DNA from 2 places in the Brevibacillus parabrevis genome. Region 2 is predicted to be linked to the other one. Evidence: predicted binding sites of a transcription regulator. Region 2 holds the regulator's gene; the other holds the start of a gene.

Region 1 (7,843 bases), 1.8 Mb from region 2:
TTTTTGTCGGCTCCTTCACCCCGATTCCGTTCAAAGTATTCACGATCTTGTCCGGCTGTCTGAATTATCCGCTCTGGAAGCTGATCGGTTATGCCGCAATCGGCAGAGCCGTGAAATTTTACCTCGTCGGTTTCCTGTTTTACTTTTACGGGCGGATGGCGGAAAATATGGTCGGTCACGCCTCCCTGTACGTGTTCTTGCTGATGATCCCGATTTTGCTGATCGGACTTTTGGTGCGAAAAATGCGGGCCAAAAAACAACTGATGCAAACTGCCAACAAGCAAGCAGGGGAATGATCAGCTTGTAGCCTGGCTTGAATCATTATTCAGAAAGGAGCTGCAATATGAGCCAAACATATAAAGTCATGATTCAGCACCGAATAAACTACCCTACCCCCATTGAATTGACTCAAGGTCAAACCGTCATACTCGGTCGAGTCGACGATGATCCCGACGGTTGGAGGAACTGGAGGTACTGCTATACGCTTGACCATAGCATGGAAGGCTGGGTGCCTGAACAGATTATTCAAGCAAAGGACAAGGAAGGCATCATTACGGAAAATTACTCCGCAAAAGAGCTAGATGTAAATGAAGGAGATACGGTTGAGTTGCTCCAAGAGCTGAATGGCTGGGGATGGTGTATGTCCACCAACCGGGAATACGGATGGGTTCCGATGCGAAATCTTCAGCTTGCAAGCCAATAGCAATCTCTTTTTGTGCAAACGCTCGCTTCTATCTCTATATAGGAAAGAAAGAGTCCCTGTCTAGCCGACAGGGACTCTTTTTGGGACAAACCCTTATGCTTTTTTCACGCGAATCGCTTCTTCCTCAACTTCCACCACGATCTTGCGCACATCCGCTTCCTCCATCAACAGATCGGCGATGCCATCTTCGACCTGCTGGGCGATCACGCGACGCAGCGGGCGTGCCCCGAAAGCGGGATTGTAGCCCAGCTCAGCCAACATTTCTTTGGCAGCGTCTGTCACTTCAAGCTCGACTCCTTGCTCGCCGAGATTCAGCACGACTTCCTGGAGCAGCAGCTCCACGATTTGCACCAAGTCTTGTTTTTCCAGATGAGCGAAAGAAATAATCGAGTCGAAGCGGTTCAAAAATTCCGGTTTGAAGTACGCTCCCAGCGAATCAAGCACAGTGCCAGGCTGCTGTTCCTCGGCGCCGAAGCCTAACGCTTTTTTGCGCTCAGCCACTCCGGCATTGCTCGTTGCGATAATGACCGTTTCCTTGAAGCTCACGGTGCGGCCCTGGCTGTCTGTCAGGCGGCCATCCTCCAAAATTTGCAGGAACATGTGCATGACGTCCGGGTGCGCTTTTTCGATCTCATCCAGCAAAATGATGCTGTACGGATTGCGGCGCACTCGCTCGGTCAACTGTCCCGCTTCCTCGTGGCCTACATAGCCTGGAGGCGAACCGATCAGCTTGGAGACGGAATGCTTCTCCATGTATTCGCTCATGTCGAGGCGAATCATCGAATCTCTCGTGCCGAACAGCTCCTCGGCGAGCGCTTTGGACAGCTCTGTCTTCCCTACGCCAGTCGGTCCGACGAACAGGAAGGAGGCAATTGGCCGATTTTTCGGCTTCAACCCGGCGCGGCTGCGGCGAATCGCCTTGGCGACCTGTGCGACAGCTTCCGATTGCCCGATGACTTTGGCTTCCAGATGCGCAGCCAAATTTCTCATCCGCTCCTGCTCGTCGCTTTGCAGCTTGCGGACAGGGATGCCTGTTTTTTGCTCGATCATCTCCTGAATATCCGATACTTCCACTTTCGTGCGATTAGCGGCCCCATCAAGCTGATCCAGCTTGCCGAGAATTTCCGCTTCCTCATCGCGCAGGCGGGCAGCTTGCTCGTAATTTTCTTGCTCGGTCGCTGCTTTTTTCTCCTGGTTAATTTGCGCCAGACGCTCATGCAGCTGGCTCGTATCTGCCGCAGAAGAGCGGAGATTCAGCCGCGATCCGGCTTCATCCATCAGGTCGATCGCCTTGTCAGGCAGGAAGCGATCCTGGATGTAACGATGCGAGTATTCGACGCAGGCGCGGAGCACGTCATCGGAGTAAGCGACCTGGTGGAAAGCTTCGTATTTCGGACGCAGTCCTTGCAAAATCTCGATAGCGGCCTCCACTGTCGGCTCTTTGACCATCACAGGCTGCAAGCGGCGCTCCAGCGCGGCATCCTTTTCAATGACGCGGTACTCTTTTAAGGTAGTCGCCCCAACCAGTTGCAGTTCGCCGCGCGCCAGAGCAGGCTTGAGAATGTTTCCGGCGTCCATCGAGCCTTCCGCAGAGCCTGCTCCCACCAGCAAATGAATTTCATCCACGAACAGGATGACGTTTTTGCGCGATTGCAGCTCGGCAATCACTTGCTTCATCTTTTCCTCGAATTGTCCGCGAATCCCCGTGCCTGCGACCAGGGAAGCCACGTCCAGCACGTACACTTGCTTGTTTTTCAGCTTGGCAGGCACTTGACCTTCCGTAATGCGCAAGGCCAGACCTTCGGCAATTGCTGTCTTCCCTACCCCCGGCTCCCCGATGAGCACCGGGTTGTTTTTGTTGCGGCGGTTCAAAATCTCGATCACACGCTCGATTTCCTGGTCGCGTCCGATGACCGGATCAATCAGCCCTGCGCGGGCCGCATCGTTCAGATTGCGCCCCAGTTCGTCCAGAAGGCCGCCTCTGTCCGCAGTTGTCGCCTGTCCCTTCATGTTCGGCTGTTGACCGCCTTTTGCATGGGCCTGCGCTTGTGCGAAGCCTTGCAGGAAGTCGTCCAGACCGGAGAAGGAAGAGAACGGGCTGAAGCCCATTCCTACTCCCATTTTGCTGCCGAGCTTGGCATTGCACTCCCGGCACAGGTTGTAGGCTTGCTGTTTGTCTTGCACGCGTATATGGACGGACACAGTTGCTTGTCGTTGTTTGCAGATTTCACATTGCATGTTTCATACCCCCAAAATCATGCTTTTGGATTTTTTCTTATTTGTGTGTTCGACAGGTCAACGGTTGTTTGACCATTTCTGACCTTCGATGACTTTATTATAGTTTGACCTTCTTTGACTTTCAAGAGGGTAACTTTGGATTTTCTGCTTTCGCTTGGGAGAAGCTATACAGGACGCAGGTTCTCTCTTGCTTCGCCAGAAAACCCTTCCTATAATGAGGTTGATATTCGCTAAAGTCAGGGGGCTTTTCACTTTGAACACACTCGCGTATGGACTCCTCGGGCTGGTTGCCCGCACACCAAGCTCCGGCTATGATTTGATGCTCCAGCTGCAACCATTTTGGCAGGCCAAGCACAGCCAAATTTACCCGCTGCTGGCGAAGCTGGAACAGGAGGGCTATCTGGAGTTCACTCGCATCCACCAGACGGATCGTCCTGATAAAAAAGTGTATTCCATTACAGAAAAAGGACAGATTGCACTAAAAGTCTGGCTTAGCGAGCCGGCAGCAGAGCCTGTTTTGCGTGACGAGCTGGTGCTGAAAACGTACTGCCTCGGATTGGCGGACGAAAAAGCGGCCTCTACGATGTTTGTCGAGCGCATCCAGCAATGTCGCGAGCATTTGGACATGTACGAGCACTACTTAAAGGAGTACGAGAGTGATTCTGCCGAACATTCGTATCCGCCCGACCATCCGAACCATCCGGAATTTGGGGATTATTTGCTGCTTTCATGGGGATCACGGCGCATGAAAGAGGATATCGCCTGGTGCGAGTGGGTGTTGGAGCTGTTGCAGAAGCGTTCCTAAAAACAAAAAGCAAACGCGTCTTTGGAACATTGCGCTCCAAAACACGTTTGCTTTTTCTTTCGTTTTCGTCCATGACATGATAGAAAGATACAGACGCTCGCTAAAAGGAGTGCGCCTCTACTTCTGCCAGCGTGGGCAGCGATGGCTGCGCCCCGCGTCTAGTCACGACGATCGCAGCCACTTTGCTGGCAAATCCGGCTGCTTCCACATCCGACATCCCTTTTGCCATGCCCACGGCAAAAGCTGCGGTAAACGAATCGCCTGCCGCAGTCGTATCCACTGGCTCGACCCGACAAGCAGGCACATGCACGGTTTTCTCCTCCGTGACCAAAAGCGCGCCTTTTTCGCCCAGGGTGACAATGATCCGTCTCGGACCGCTTGCCAAAAGCTTTCTCGCCGCTTCCCCGGCTTCTTCCGGCGTCGTGACGGGCAGACCGCTCAAAATGGCCAGCTCTGTTTCATTCGGCGTCAAGGTGTGCACATGCTGTAACAGTTCCTGCGAGAGTGCCCTTGCCGGAGCCGGATTCAAAATGACCAGCTTGCCGAGCGCAGCTGCCTTTTTCACGACGTATTCCACGACGTGGAGCGGGATTTCCAGCTGCAACAGCACGACGTCGCTCTGCTCGATAATCGACAGGTTCTCATCGATGTGCTCTATGCTCACTTGTGCATTGGCTCCGGGAACCAGCACAATGTTGTTTTCCCCGTCATCGCTGACATTGATGAAGGCCATGCCAGTCGTACCCTCGCGCTTGATTCCTTCGACATGAACCTGCGCCTCTGTCATGCCCGCAAGCATGATGGTGCCATTTTCATCCTCGCCCACCATTCCGATCATGGATACGTGCGCGCCCAGACGTGCGGCAGCAACTGCCTGATTCGCCCCTTTTCCGCCTGGAATCAGCATAAAGTCATGGCTTGCAATCGTTTCTCCTGCCTTGGGCAGATGGTGGACGTGGGAGACGAGATCCATATTGATGCTTCCTACTACTGCGATTTTCACAACGTGCTACCTCCCCCAGCCGCTTTTTACAGCATGGTCTCTACAAATTCTTCGATCGTCAAAATTTGCTTTGGCAAGCCGAGCGTATGGCTCAATCTGCTAATGTGCGGCTGCTTCAGCATGCTTTCTTCCAAAATCGCGTGATTCCAGAAAATGTCCCGCTTGTTCGTATCCGCTACTACATTTTTGTGGGCCATGACGATGACACGCTCAAAATTTTGCACGACAAACTCCATGTCATGCGTGATCGTAATGACGGTTTTGCCTTCGCTTTTCAAGGCGGCGATCAGGGAAGAGATGCGTTGCATCCCTTGCATGTCTTGGCCTGCGGTCGGCTCATCGAGAATGATCACATCGCAATCCATCGCCACTACTGCCGCCATGGTCACGAACTTGCGCATGGAATACGGCAAATTGTACGGGTTTTCCTGCAAGTACGGCTCAATCCCAGCCAGCTTCGCCGCTTTCATGACATTTTCCTTCGTTTGCTCTACAGACAAGCCGAGGTTTTTTGGCCCGAACTCGACTTCGCTGTAGACATCGCTATGGAAGATCTGGTCATCCGGATTTTGGAACACGTAGCCTACCTTGCGCGAAATTTGCGCGGTCGTATGCTCTTTTGTATTCCAATCATCAATAATAACATCGCCTTTGGTCGGCTTCAACAAGCCATTCATCAGCTTTACCGCCGTCGTTTTGCCCGCGCCATTTTGGCCGACGATGGCGACCGTCTCGCCTTTGCCAATCTCCATGGAGACGTTTTCTACCGCTGTATGTCCGTTCGGATAAGCGAAAGTGATATTTTTCAAGGAAATGAAGCTCATATGCGGACTCCCCTTTCTGCCATCCACCAGTTCATTTCTTCGACGGCCTGCTCTTCGGTAATCGGGATTTTGCGCAGCGGCACTCCGCGTTTTTTCAGCTCCAGTCCCAGCATGGCGTACTGCGGAAGCATGACATCGTAGGAGAGCGCCTTTTCATCGGAGAGGACGTCTTGCGTTGTGCCCTCCATGACGATTTCGCCATCGTGCAGCAAAATGACGCGATCCGCAAATTCGGCAATCAGTTCGATTTTGTGCTCGACCAGAATGATCGTCTTGCCTTTTTCCTTCATGATCTGGATGATCTCGAAAACTTCTTCCGTACCTTGCGGGTCTAGCTGCGAGGTCGGTTCGTCGATGACCAAAATGTCCGGCTCCATCACGATGATCGAGGCCAAAGCGACGCGCTGGCGCTGACCGCCGGACAGTTCAAACGGATTTTTGTCACGCAGATGCTCGATCTTGACCAGCTTCAAAATCGCTTCTACTCGCGTTCGAATCTCGTCAGGATGCACCCCGAGGTTTTCCAGTCCGTAGGCGACTTCCTCGAACACGGTTTCTTTGACGCCACTGATTTGAATGAACGGATTTTGGAAGACAAAGCCGACAGACAACGACAACTCGCCCAATGTGCTCTCGACGATGTTTTTCCCGTTGACGAGCACCTCGCCGCGCAAGTCCCCCCGATAAAAATGCGGAATGAACCCGCGCAGGACGTTGCAAAACGTGGTTTTCCCTCCGCCGTTGGGGCCAACCACAGCGTACAGCAGTCCTTTTTCGATCTCGATGTTGATGTTTTTCAGGACGTCGATCTTGCCCGTCGGGTATTTGTAGCTCATGTTGGATATTTTGATTACGCTGTTCATAACAAAATCCTCCCCGCAATCAGAATCAGCAAGGCAACGAGCATTCCGATCCGCACGACCGTGTCATGCTTGGTTTTATATATTTCGTACAGGTGTGTTTTCTTGACTGGCGCAGAAAAAGCGCGCGATTCCAATGTAATCGCTCTTTCCTCCGTGCTTGCCAGCGAAGAGAGGATCAGCGGACTGATTGTCGGGAGAAACGCTTTTGCCCGCACCATCATCGTCCCTTCCGTTTCCACACCTCTCGTTTTTTGCGCATCCATAATGACACTCGTCTGCTTTTTCATTTCCGGAATGATTTGCAGTGTCGCCAGTACGACATAAGCCCCTTTTGGAGGCAGACCCAGCTTTTCAAGCGAATACACGAAGTCTTTGACAGAAGTAATGCGGAAAAACAGGATGAACGCCGAACCGATCGCCAAAATCCGCGAAGTCATATTCAAGCCGTACAAAATGCCTTCCTGGGTGATTTTCAGAATGCCTGCTTGCCACAAAATTTGCGCGCCCGGATAGAAAAAGGCTTGCATCAGGAAGATAAACACGAGCAGAATCAACAGCCCGTTGCGAACGAGTGTGATAAATTCCTTGCCCTGCCCCGCCGCGATGGCGATGATCAGGCACACTGGCAGCATCGCATAAGCGTACCAGTAGGTTGGAACGATGAAGACGGAGAGCGCGATGAACAAAGTAAACAACAGCTTCGTTGTGGGATACAAGTTAAGGATGTAGTTGGTCTTGGCAGCTTGCGACATAATCCTTACCTCCTCTTCCATGGGGTAAAATGAATCGCTGCCTGGCCCCCTCGAACAGATGCCCAAAGAACCAGACAGCGATGAATCACGTTTAGTCTTTCATATAAATTTGTCCGTAGTTAAGCTTGGACAAATAGCGGTCAGACATGTTGCGAACGATCAGGAAGCAAATGAATGCCGACAGCAGCTTGTCGCCGATTTCCTGAATGAACTGTGTGGAGAACACAGCCGTCCAGATTTGTTGGCCGGATGCCAGCAAGACAGCGGTAATCGCTCCGCCAGTCGAACCGGTAACGCCGCCAAACAAAATGACAGTGATCGGAGCCGCAATAATAGTAGAGACGAATGCCAGGATAATGCCCGCGATAATTACTTTCCAAACCTTCTTGAACATCCCTTTCATGGAAAGGAAGCCTGCTGCCAAGCCTACTGCCATGGAAACGAGGGAGAAGGGGAGATAAACCGGGTTGAAGATCGAGTTGATCAGGTTGGTAATCAAGCCTGCCACGAGCGCTACCCACGGACCTGCTACCATGGCGATAACCAGTGTGCCGATGCTGTCCAAGAAGATAGGCAGACGAAGCAGCTGAGCAATTTGGAAGCCGACCATGTTGATGGCGACGCAAACAGGAATCAGCAGGATTGCCATGAGAGT
Region 2 (7,843 bases):
TACAAAAAAGTGACGAACAGAAGCTATCGTCACGAGGTAGTCCCGCTTAAATTTATCAACAATTTTCACGAGTATCTGGAGGTTGCCGATTTAATCGTGACCAAATCTGGCGGACTGACCTCAGCCGAGGTCATGAGCAAACGGGTGCCGATGATTATTTACAACCCGTTGCCTGGACAGGAAGAACGGAACAGCCACTTCCTGTTGAACAACGGCTGTGCTGTACATGCCAATTTGTCGGAGCAGCTCATTTACTTTATCGATGAATTGTTGCACAGTCCATCAAAAGTTGACTATATGCGACGCATGGGACAAAAAATATCAAAGCCGGATGCCGCTCAGCGCATCGCCGAATTTATTTTGGACGACATGAGCATGGTGCAGGCTGAAACAGACTAATGTTCTCGGAAGCCCTGACAGGAGGTTACCTATGAGTATACCGTTTGCTATTTTCTTCGACATGGATGGCACATTGCTGCAAACGGAAAAGTTGTCGACGCCCGCCTTTGTGCGGACGTTTGAACGATTGAGAGAAACAGGCTTGTGGCAAGGCGAGACGCCGAGCGAGGAAGACCTGGTCAATGTACTGGGAATGACCATCGAGCAAGTTTGGCAAAAGCTGTTGCCAGGCGCAAGTGAAGAAGCAGTCCACGCCGCAGATACTTTTTTGCTGGAAAATGAAATTGCCTTGCTGAAGGAAAAAGTGACCGATTTATACCCAGGAGTGAGGTCAACTCTGGAACAGCTTCACGCCCAGGGGATTCCTCTGTTTGTCGCGAGCAACGGACAAGAGGAGTACATCGAGGCCATATGCCAGGAGTATGGGCTAAAGCCGCTGTTGACGGATTTGTACTCCGCAGGAAGGTTCCGTACGCGCTCGAAAAATGATCTGGTGGCAAAGCTCCTCTCTGACTATGACATCGCGCACGCGTACATGGTGGGGGATCGTCACTCGGATATCGAGGCCGGGACAGCAAACGGCTTGTTTACAATCGGTTGCGACTTTGGCTTTGCCAAACCGGGAGAGCTGGATGGCGCCGATATGATCATTACAGATTTCCCGCAATTGCTGGATCATTTGCCAGCGATCGACACCAAATCATAGAGCCTGACATAACCATTCCTTTAGGGGAGTGGTTTTTTTCATACTTAGCAACCCGACATTTTCGTAAAAAGAGCGCAACGCTTGTCGCTTATGCCCGACAAAAGGCTCGCCACCTGACTGTTTTGCATGGTTTCAAGCGACCGGATTTTGCCCACACTAGAAAGTGTATGGATCACTTGCAAGGGCGCCATAAACCCATTATAATTAAAGTCAAAGATAGTCAAAGTCAGTAGATGACACATATGGAATAGGAGGCGATGACTTGCGTAACATCTCGGACATCATTGAACAGCACTTGAAAGGCATTTTGACACAAAGTCCTAATGGCTCGGTCGAGATCCAGCGTAGTGAGCTTGCCGACTTATTTCAATGTGTACCGTCGCAAATCAATTACGTCATCAACACGCGATTTACTGTACAAAAAGGGTACATTGTAGAAAGCAAGCGTGGAGGCGGGGGTTACATCCGCATTCGCAAGGTACAGATTGTGAGCAAGGCGCGATTGCAGGAATTGCTGACCGAGGAACTGATTGGAGAAAGCATTTCGCAGAGTGTGGGGAACGCGATTGTGGAAAGGCTGTTCGAAGAAGGACTGGTCAATGTCAGGGAAGCGACCTTGATGAAAATCGCAACCTCACGAAATGTTTTGACTCTGGATGCTGAATTGCGAGATCGTTTGCGGGCAAATATTTTAAAGCAGATGATTGCGGCTATCTTGTTGAAGTAAACGAAGCATGTATGTGTTAGGGGGTAGGATGTAATGAACTGTGAGGAATGCGGAAAACGACCGGCGACACTGCACTTGACGAAAATCGTCAACGGCGAGAAAACCGAATACCATATTTGTGAGCAATGCGCTTCCGAAAAAGGGGACGTCTTTACCGGATTTCACAATTTCAGCATCAACAATCTCCTTTCAGGACTGTTAAAATTTGACCCCATGCAAAAAAACGGACGCGAGCCTGCCACCAGTAAGCCGCTCCGTTGCGAAACTTGCGGACTCACGTATGCCCAGTTCAGCAAAAGCGGCCGCTTCGGTTGCAGCGATTGCTACACCTTCCTGGGCGATCGACTCGATCCGTTGTTCCGCCGTATCCATGGCAATACGCAGCATAGCGGCAAGGTTCCGGAGCGCACAGGCGGACAGTTGAAAATCCGCAAAGAGCTGGAACAACTAAAGCGTGCGTTGCAAAACCATGTCGCCAGTGAAGAGTTTGAAAAAGCGGCAGAGATGCGTGACCGGATACGTGCGCTGGAACAAAAAATCGCTCAATCGTAACAAGGGGAGGTAAGCTGGTCATGTCACAACAGCAGTTTATGCAAAACCCGTGGAGCAATTGGATGAAAGGAGAAGGTCCTGATTCCGATATCGTCATCAGCACACGGCTGCGCATCGCCCGAAACCTGCGCCAGCACCCTTTTCCGTTACTGGCGACAGACTCGCAAGGGGAAGAAGTCGTCAGAAAGGTGACGGAAGTGAGCGAATCGGAGGCCATGCGCAAGCTCCAGCAGCTTCAAGTCCTCAACATGGACCAGATCAACCCGTTGGAAAAGCGGGTGCTGGTGGAGAAGCATCTGATTAGCCCTCATTTGGCGGAGGAATCGCGAAAAGGTGCTGTGCTGTTGAGTCCTGACGAGTCGGTCAGCATCATGGTAAACGAAGAGGATCATATTCGAATCCAGGTGCTGCTGCCGGGGTTTCGCCTGAACGAAGCATGGGAAATAGGAACAAAAATAGATGATGTTTTCGAGAAAAATTTAAACTTCGCGTTCGATGAGACGAGAGGCTACCTTACAAGCTGTCCGACCAACGTCGGCACAGGCATCCGGGCTTCCGTCATGCTGCATCTGCCAGCACTGGTGATGACGCAGCAAATCAGCAGAATTTTGCAGGCCATCAATCAGGTTGGCCTCGTCGTTAGAGGAATTTACGGGGAAGGCAGCGAAGCACTAGGAAACCTGTTTCAGCTGTCCAACCAAGTCACGCTCGGGATGTCGGAAAGCGATATTCTCTCCAACCTGTATGGCGTAGCCAGACAAATTATCGAGCAAGAACGCGTTGCCCGTACTTATTTGCTGGAGCATACACGCATATCTTTGGAAGACCGCATCTTCCGTTCCTACGGCATCTTGATGTATGCACGCACTGTGGAGTCCAAGGAAGCAGCTCAACGCCTCTCCGATGTGCGCCTGGGCATTGACCTGGGCATTATCTCGGGAGTATCGCCACTGGTGATGAACGAGCTGTTGGTAACAACCCAGCCTGGCTTCTTGCAGCAGCATGCAGGGCAAAAGTTGACGCCAGACCAGCGGGACGAGAGAAGGGCTCGGCTGATTCGGGAGAGGCTCAGTACGACGGGCTCAGCTTGATTGTTTCTCAGACATAAGGCATCACAGCAGTTAACCTATAGAGAAAAAACATGGTTACACGGAGGTGTACGATATGATGTTTGGACGTTTTACAGAACGAGCACAAAAGGTACTGGCGCTTGCCCTGGAAGAGGCGGTGCGTCTCGGCCACAAGGATATTGGGACTGAGCATGTACTGCTGGGACTGATTCGGGAAGGCGAGGGTATTGCTGCCAAGGCATTGCAATCGCTCGGGCTTGGTCTCGATAAAATCCAGAGCGAAGTGGAGTCGTTGATCGGACGGGGAACAGAGCAGTCCGGTAGTAATTACACCCCAAACTATACACCTCGTGCGAAAAAAGTAATTGAACTGTCCATGGATGAAGCGCGCAAGCTCGGCCATACTTACGTAGGAACAGAGCACATTTTGCTCGGTCTGATCCGCGAAGGCGAAGGCATCGCTGCGAGAATCATGAACAACTTGGGAGTCAGTCTGAACAAGGCGCGCCAGCAGGTGCTGCAATTGCTGGGAAGCTCCGAAATGATGGCGTCGCATCAGCCTTCCGGCGGCAATCCGGCAGCGAATACGCCTACTCTGGACGGTCTGGCACGGGACTTGACTGCGATTGCACGCGATGGCGGGCTTGATCCTGTCATTGGCCGCCAAAAAGAAATCGAGCGTGTGATTCAGGTACTTAGCAGACGCACCAAGAACAACCCTGTCTTGATCGGGGAGCCTGGTGTGGGGAAAACGGCGATTGCAGAAGGTCTGGCTCAAAAAATCGTGAACAACGAGATTCCCGAAACTCTCCGCGACAAGCGCGTCATGACGCTGGATATGGGAACAGTAGTGGCGGGAACCAAATATCGCGGTGAGTTTGAAGACCGCCTGAAAAAAATCATGGACGAAATTCGCCAGGCAGGAAACATCATCCTGTTTATCGATGAGCTGCACACGCTGATCGGGGCTGGCGGAGCGGAAGGCGCAATCGACGCTTCCAATATTCTCAAGCCGGCACTGGCTCGCGGTGAACTTCAGTGCGTAGGGGCAACCACCCTGGACGAATACCGCAAGTACATCGAAAAAGACGCCGCGCTGGAGCGTCGCTTCCAACCGATTCAGGTGGATGAGCCGACTGCCGAGGACGCGATTCGCATCTTGCACGGCTTGCGCGACCGTTACGAAGCCCACCACCGTGTGAAAATTACCGACGAAGCTATCGAGCAGGCAGTTAAGCTGTCTGACCGTTATATTACCGATCGTTTCCTCCCTGACAAAGCAATCGACCTCGTCGATGAGGCGGCTTCCAAAGTGCGCTTGCAATCGTTCACCGTCCCGCCTAACCTCAAGGAGCTGGAAGGGCGTCTGGAAGAAGTGCGCAAGGAAAAAGACGCTGCCGTGCAATCGCAGGAGTTTGAAGAGGCAGCTGCACTCCGTGATCAGGAGCAGAAGCTGCGCGAGGAACTCGACAAAACGAAAAAAGACTGGAAAGAGCGTCAAGGCCAGTTGAACATGGAAGTAACTCCTGAGGACATCGCCACTGTGGTAGCCAGCTGGACTGGTATTCCGGTGTTGAAGCTGAAGGAAGAAGAAACAGAGCGCCTGTTGAAAATGGAAGATATTTTGCACGACCGTGTTATCGGCCAGGACGAAGCGGTCAAATCGATTTCCCGAGCGATCCGCCGTGCCCGCGCTGGTTTGAAGGACCCGAAACGTCCAATCGGTTCGTTTATTTTCCTTGGCCCTACAGGTGTAGGGAAAACCGAACTCGCTCGCGCTGTAGCTGAGACACTGTTTGGAGATGAAGACGCCATGATCCGCGTCGACATGTCCGAGTACATGGAGAAACACTCTACAGCACGTCTCGTAGGGGCTCCTCCAGGGTATGTAGGCTTTGACGAAGGCGGTCAGCTGACGGAAAAAGTGCGCCGCAAGCCTTACTCGGTCATCCTGCTGGATGAGATCGAAAAAGCGCACCCGGATGTATTCAACATTTTGCTCCAGGTGCTGGATGACGGCCGATTGACTGATTCCAAAGGACGCACAGTAGACTTCCGCAACACCGTCGTGATCATGACCTCCAACGTAGGTGCAAGCATGATCAAGAAAAATACGACACTCGGTTTCACTACCAACGACACCGAGAAGAAATATCAGGATATGAAAGACAAAGTCATGGATGAGCTGAAAAAGAGCTTCCGCCCTGAATTTCTGAACCGTATTGATGAAGTGATCGTGTTCCACTCCCTGGAGCAGGAGCACATCGAGCAAATCGTGTCCTTGATGACCGACGAGCTGCGCAAGCGTTTGAAAGAGCAGAGCATCGACTTCCAACTGACCGAGGAAGCCAAAAAGCTGCTGGCAAAAGAGGGCTTCGACCCGGCATACGGTGCGCGTCCGTTGCGTCGTGCCATCCAGCGCCATATCGAAGACAATTTGTCGGAAGAACTGCTCAAAGGCAACATCAGCAAAGGCGATACGGTCAACATCGAAGCCGAAGATGGCAAGCTGGTTGTCAAGCGACTGGAAAAAACTAAATCGTAAGCACAAAATAGCAGAGAATGCCTCCTGTTCTGGGAGGTATTCTTTTTTTCAATGCGTAACTATGATAAAAGTAGAAAAGAAATTCCAAGTGAGGGTGCGATTATGTCAAAGTATAAAACGAAATACGCGTGTCAAGAATGTGGCTATGAATCGCCTAAGTGGATGGGAAAATGCCCTGGCTGCGGCAGCTGGAACACGTTGGTCGAGGAAGTGACAGTGAAAGCAGCCCCTCGTCATGAAGGAATCAGCGGCGGTACGCGTCAGGCGGCTATTCCTTTGACGCAGGTCGCCAGTGCAGAAGAACCGCGCATGGACACGACGATCGGAGAGTTGAACCGTGTTCTCGGCGGCGGGCTGGTACCAGGCTCCCTTATACTGGTCGGCGGCGATCCGGGTATCGGGAAATCTACATTGCTGTTGCAGACCTCTTTTGCCTTGGCTCATAAAGGGGCCAAAGTGCTGTACGTATCAGGCGAGGAGTCGGCAAAACAAATCAAGCTTCGCGCTGATCGCCTGCATATGCAAACACCCCCGATGTTTGTGTTGGCAGAAAATGATTTGGATTTGATCGAGCAGCATATTAATCAAGTAGACCCTCACGTATTGATCATTGACTCGATCCAGACAGTCTTCCATCCCACGGTTCAATCCGCAGCCGGAAGTGTCGCACAGGTGCGTGAGGCTACCGCTCAACTGATGCGCATCGCCAAAGGCAAAGGGATCGGGACCTTTATTGTCGGCCACGTGACCAAAGAAGGTTCGATTGCAGGTCCGCGCATGCTTGAGCATATGGTGGACGCGGTCCTTTATTTTGAAGGCGAGCGCCACAATACGTTCCGAATCCTGCGTGCTGTCAAAAATCGATTCGGTTCGACAAACGAGATCGGCATTTTCGAGATGAAAGATCGCGGTCTGGAAGAGGTGGCAAACCCTTCGGAAATTTTTCTGGCCGAACGTCCTTTTGGCGTGGCAGGCTCCACCGTCGTAGCGAGCATGGAGGGCACTCGTCCCGTCCTGGTCGAGCTTCAGGCACTCGTAGCCCCAACCAGCTTCGTTACGCCGCGCAGAATGGCTACAGGCGTCGACCATCAGCGTGTGGCGATGATCATGGCTGTTTTGGAAAAGCGCATGGGGATGATGCTGCAAAATCAGGACGCGTATGTCAATGTCGCAGGGGGCGTCCGCTTGGATGAGCCGGCTGTCGACTTGGCGATCGCGGTCAGCATTGCCAGCAGCTTCCGTGACCACGCCACGAATCCGCATGACGTGGTGATCGGGGAGATCGGTCTGACGGGAGAGGTGCGTGGCGTATCGCGCATCGAACAGCGCGTGCGGGAAGCGCATAAGCTCGGCTTCAAACGCGTAATCATCCCGGAGAAAAATATTCGCGGCCTGGATGCTCCTGACGATATTCAGGTGATCGGGGTCAGCAATATCGCAGATGCTTTGAACGAGGTGATAAGGAGGTAAGGGCGGGATATGCAGGAGAACACCAAAAGAACTCCGCTGTTCGGCGATGTGCTTCGTTTGGTCGCACCCGGAACGCAGCTTCGTGAAGGGCTGGAAAATGTTTTGCGCGCAAAAACCGGCGGCCTGATCGTCGTCGGTTACGGACCGGAAATGAAGCAAATCGTCGATGGCGGTTTTTCCATCAATTGCGATTTTTCTCCTGCCCATTTGTATGAATTGGCGAAGATGGATGGGGCGATTATAGTAAGTGAAGACGCCAAGCGAATTTTGTACGCCAATACGCAACTGTTCCCGCCGGCATCCATCCATACCAGCGAGACAGGGACGCGACATCGGACGGCGCAACGAACGGCCATCCACACCAACTACCTGGT

What was found. The regulator CtsR, encoded in region 2, represses protease genes until heat stress. The targets are predictions, from matches to a motif close to ATGGTCAATAAAGGTCAAACA.
Region 1: the regulator CtsR is predicted to act here: its motif matches at 3,007-3,027, upstream of IRJ17_RS11730 (ATP-dependent Clp protease ATP-binding subunit).

The regions. Positions count from the first base shown of each region.
Region 1 is NZ_CP064090.1:2,465,113-2,472,955, reverse strand. Features, by position in the region: gene IRJ17_RS11740 (YqaA family protein) at 1-296, shown strand, start outside; gene IRJ17_RS11735 (SH3 domain-containing protein) at 344-703, shown strand; gene IRJ17_RS11730 (ATP-dependent Clp protease ATP-binding subunit) at 797-2,941, opposite strand; gene IRJ17_RS11725 (PadR family transcriptional regulator) at 3,195-3,746, shown strand; gene rbsK (ribokinase) at 3,847-4,749, opposite strand; gene IRJ17_RS11715 (energy-coupling factor ABC transporter ATP-binding protein) at 4,776-5,573, opposite strand; gene IRJ17_RS11710 (energy-coupling factor ABC transporter ATP-binding protein) at 5,570-6,436, opposite strand; gene IRJ17_RS11705 (energy-coupling factor transporter transmembrane component T) at 6,433-7,188, opposite strand; gene IRJ17_RS11700 (ECF transporter S component) at 7,280-7,843, opposite strand, start outside.
Region 2 is NZ_CP064090.1:669,620-677,462, reverse strand. Features, by position in the region: gene IRJ17_RS03265 (MGDG synthase family glycosyltransferase) at 1-399, shown strand, start outside; gene IRJ17_RS03260 (HAD-IA family hydrolase) at 431-1,105, shown strand; gene IRJ17_RS03255 (CtsR family transcriptional regulator) at 1,368-1,832, shown strand; gene mcsA (protein-arginine kinase activator protein McsA) at 1,866-2,384, shown strand; gene mcsB (protein-arginine kinase McsB) at 2,405-3,475, shown strand; gene IRJ17_RS03240 (ATP-dependent Clp protease ATP-binding subunit) at 3,549-5,999, shown strand; gene radA (DNA repair protein RadA) at 6,102-7,469, shown strand; gene disA (DNA integrity scanning diadenylate cyclase DisA) at 7,479-7,843, shown strand, end outside.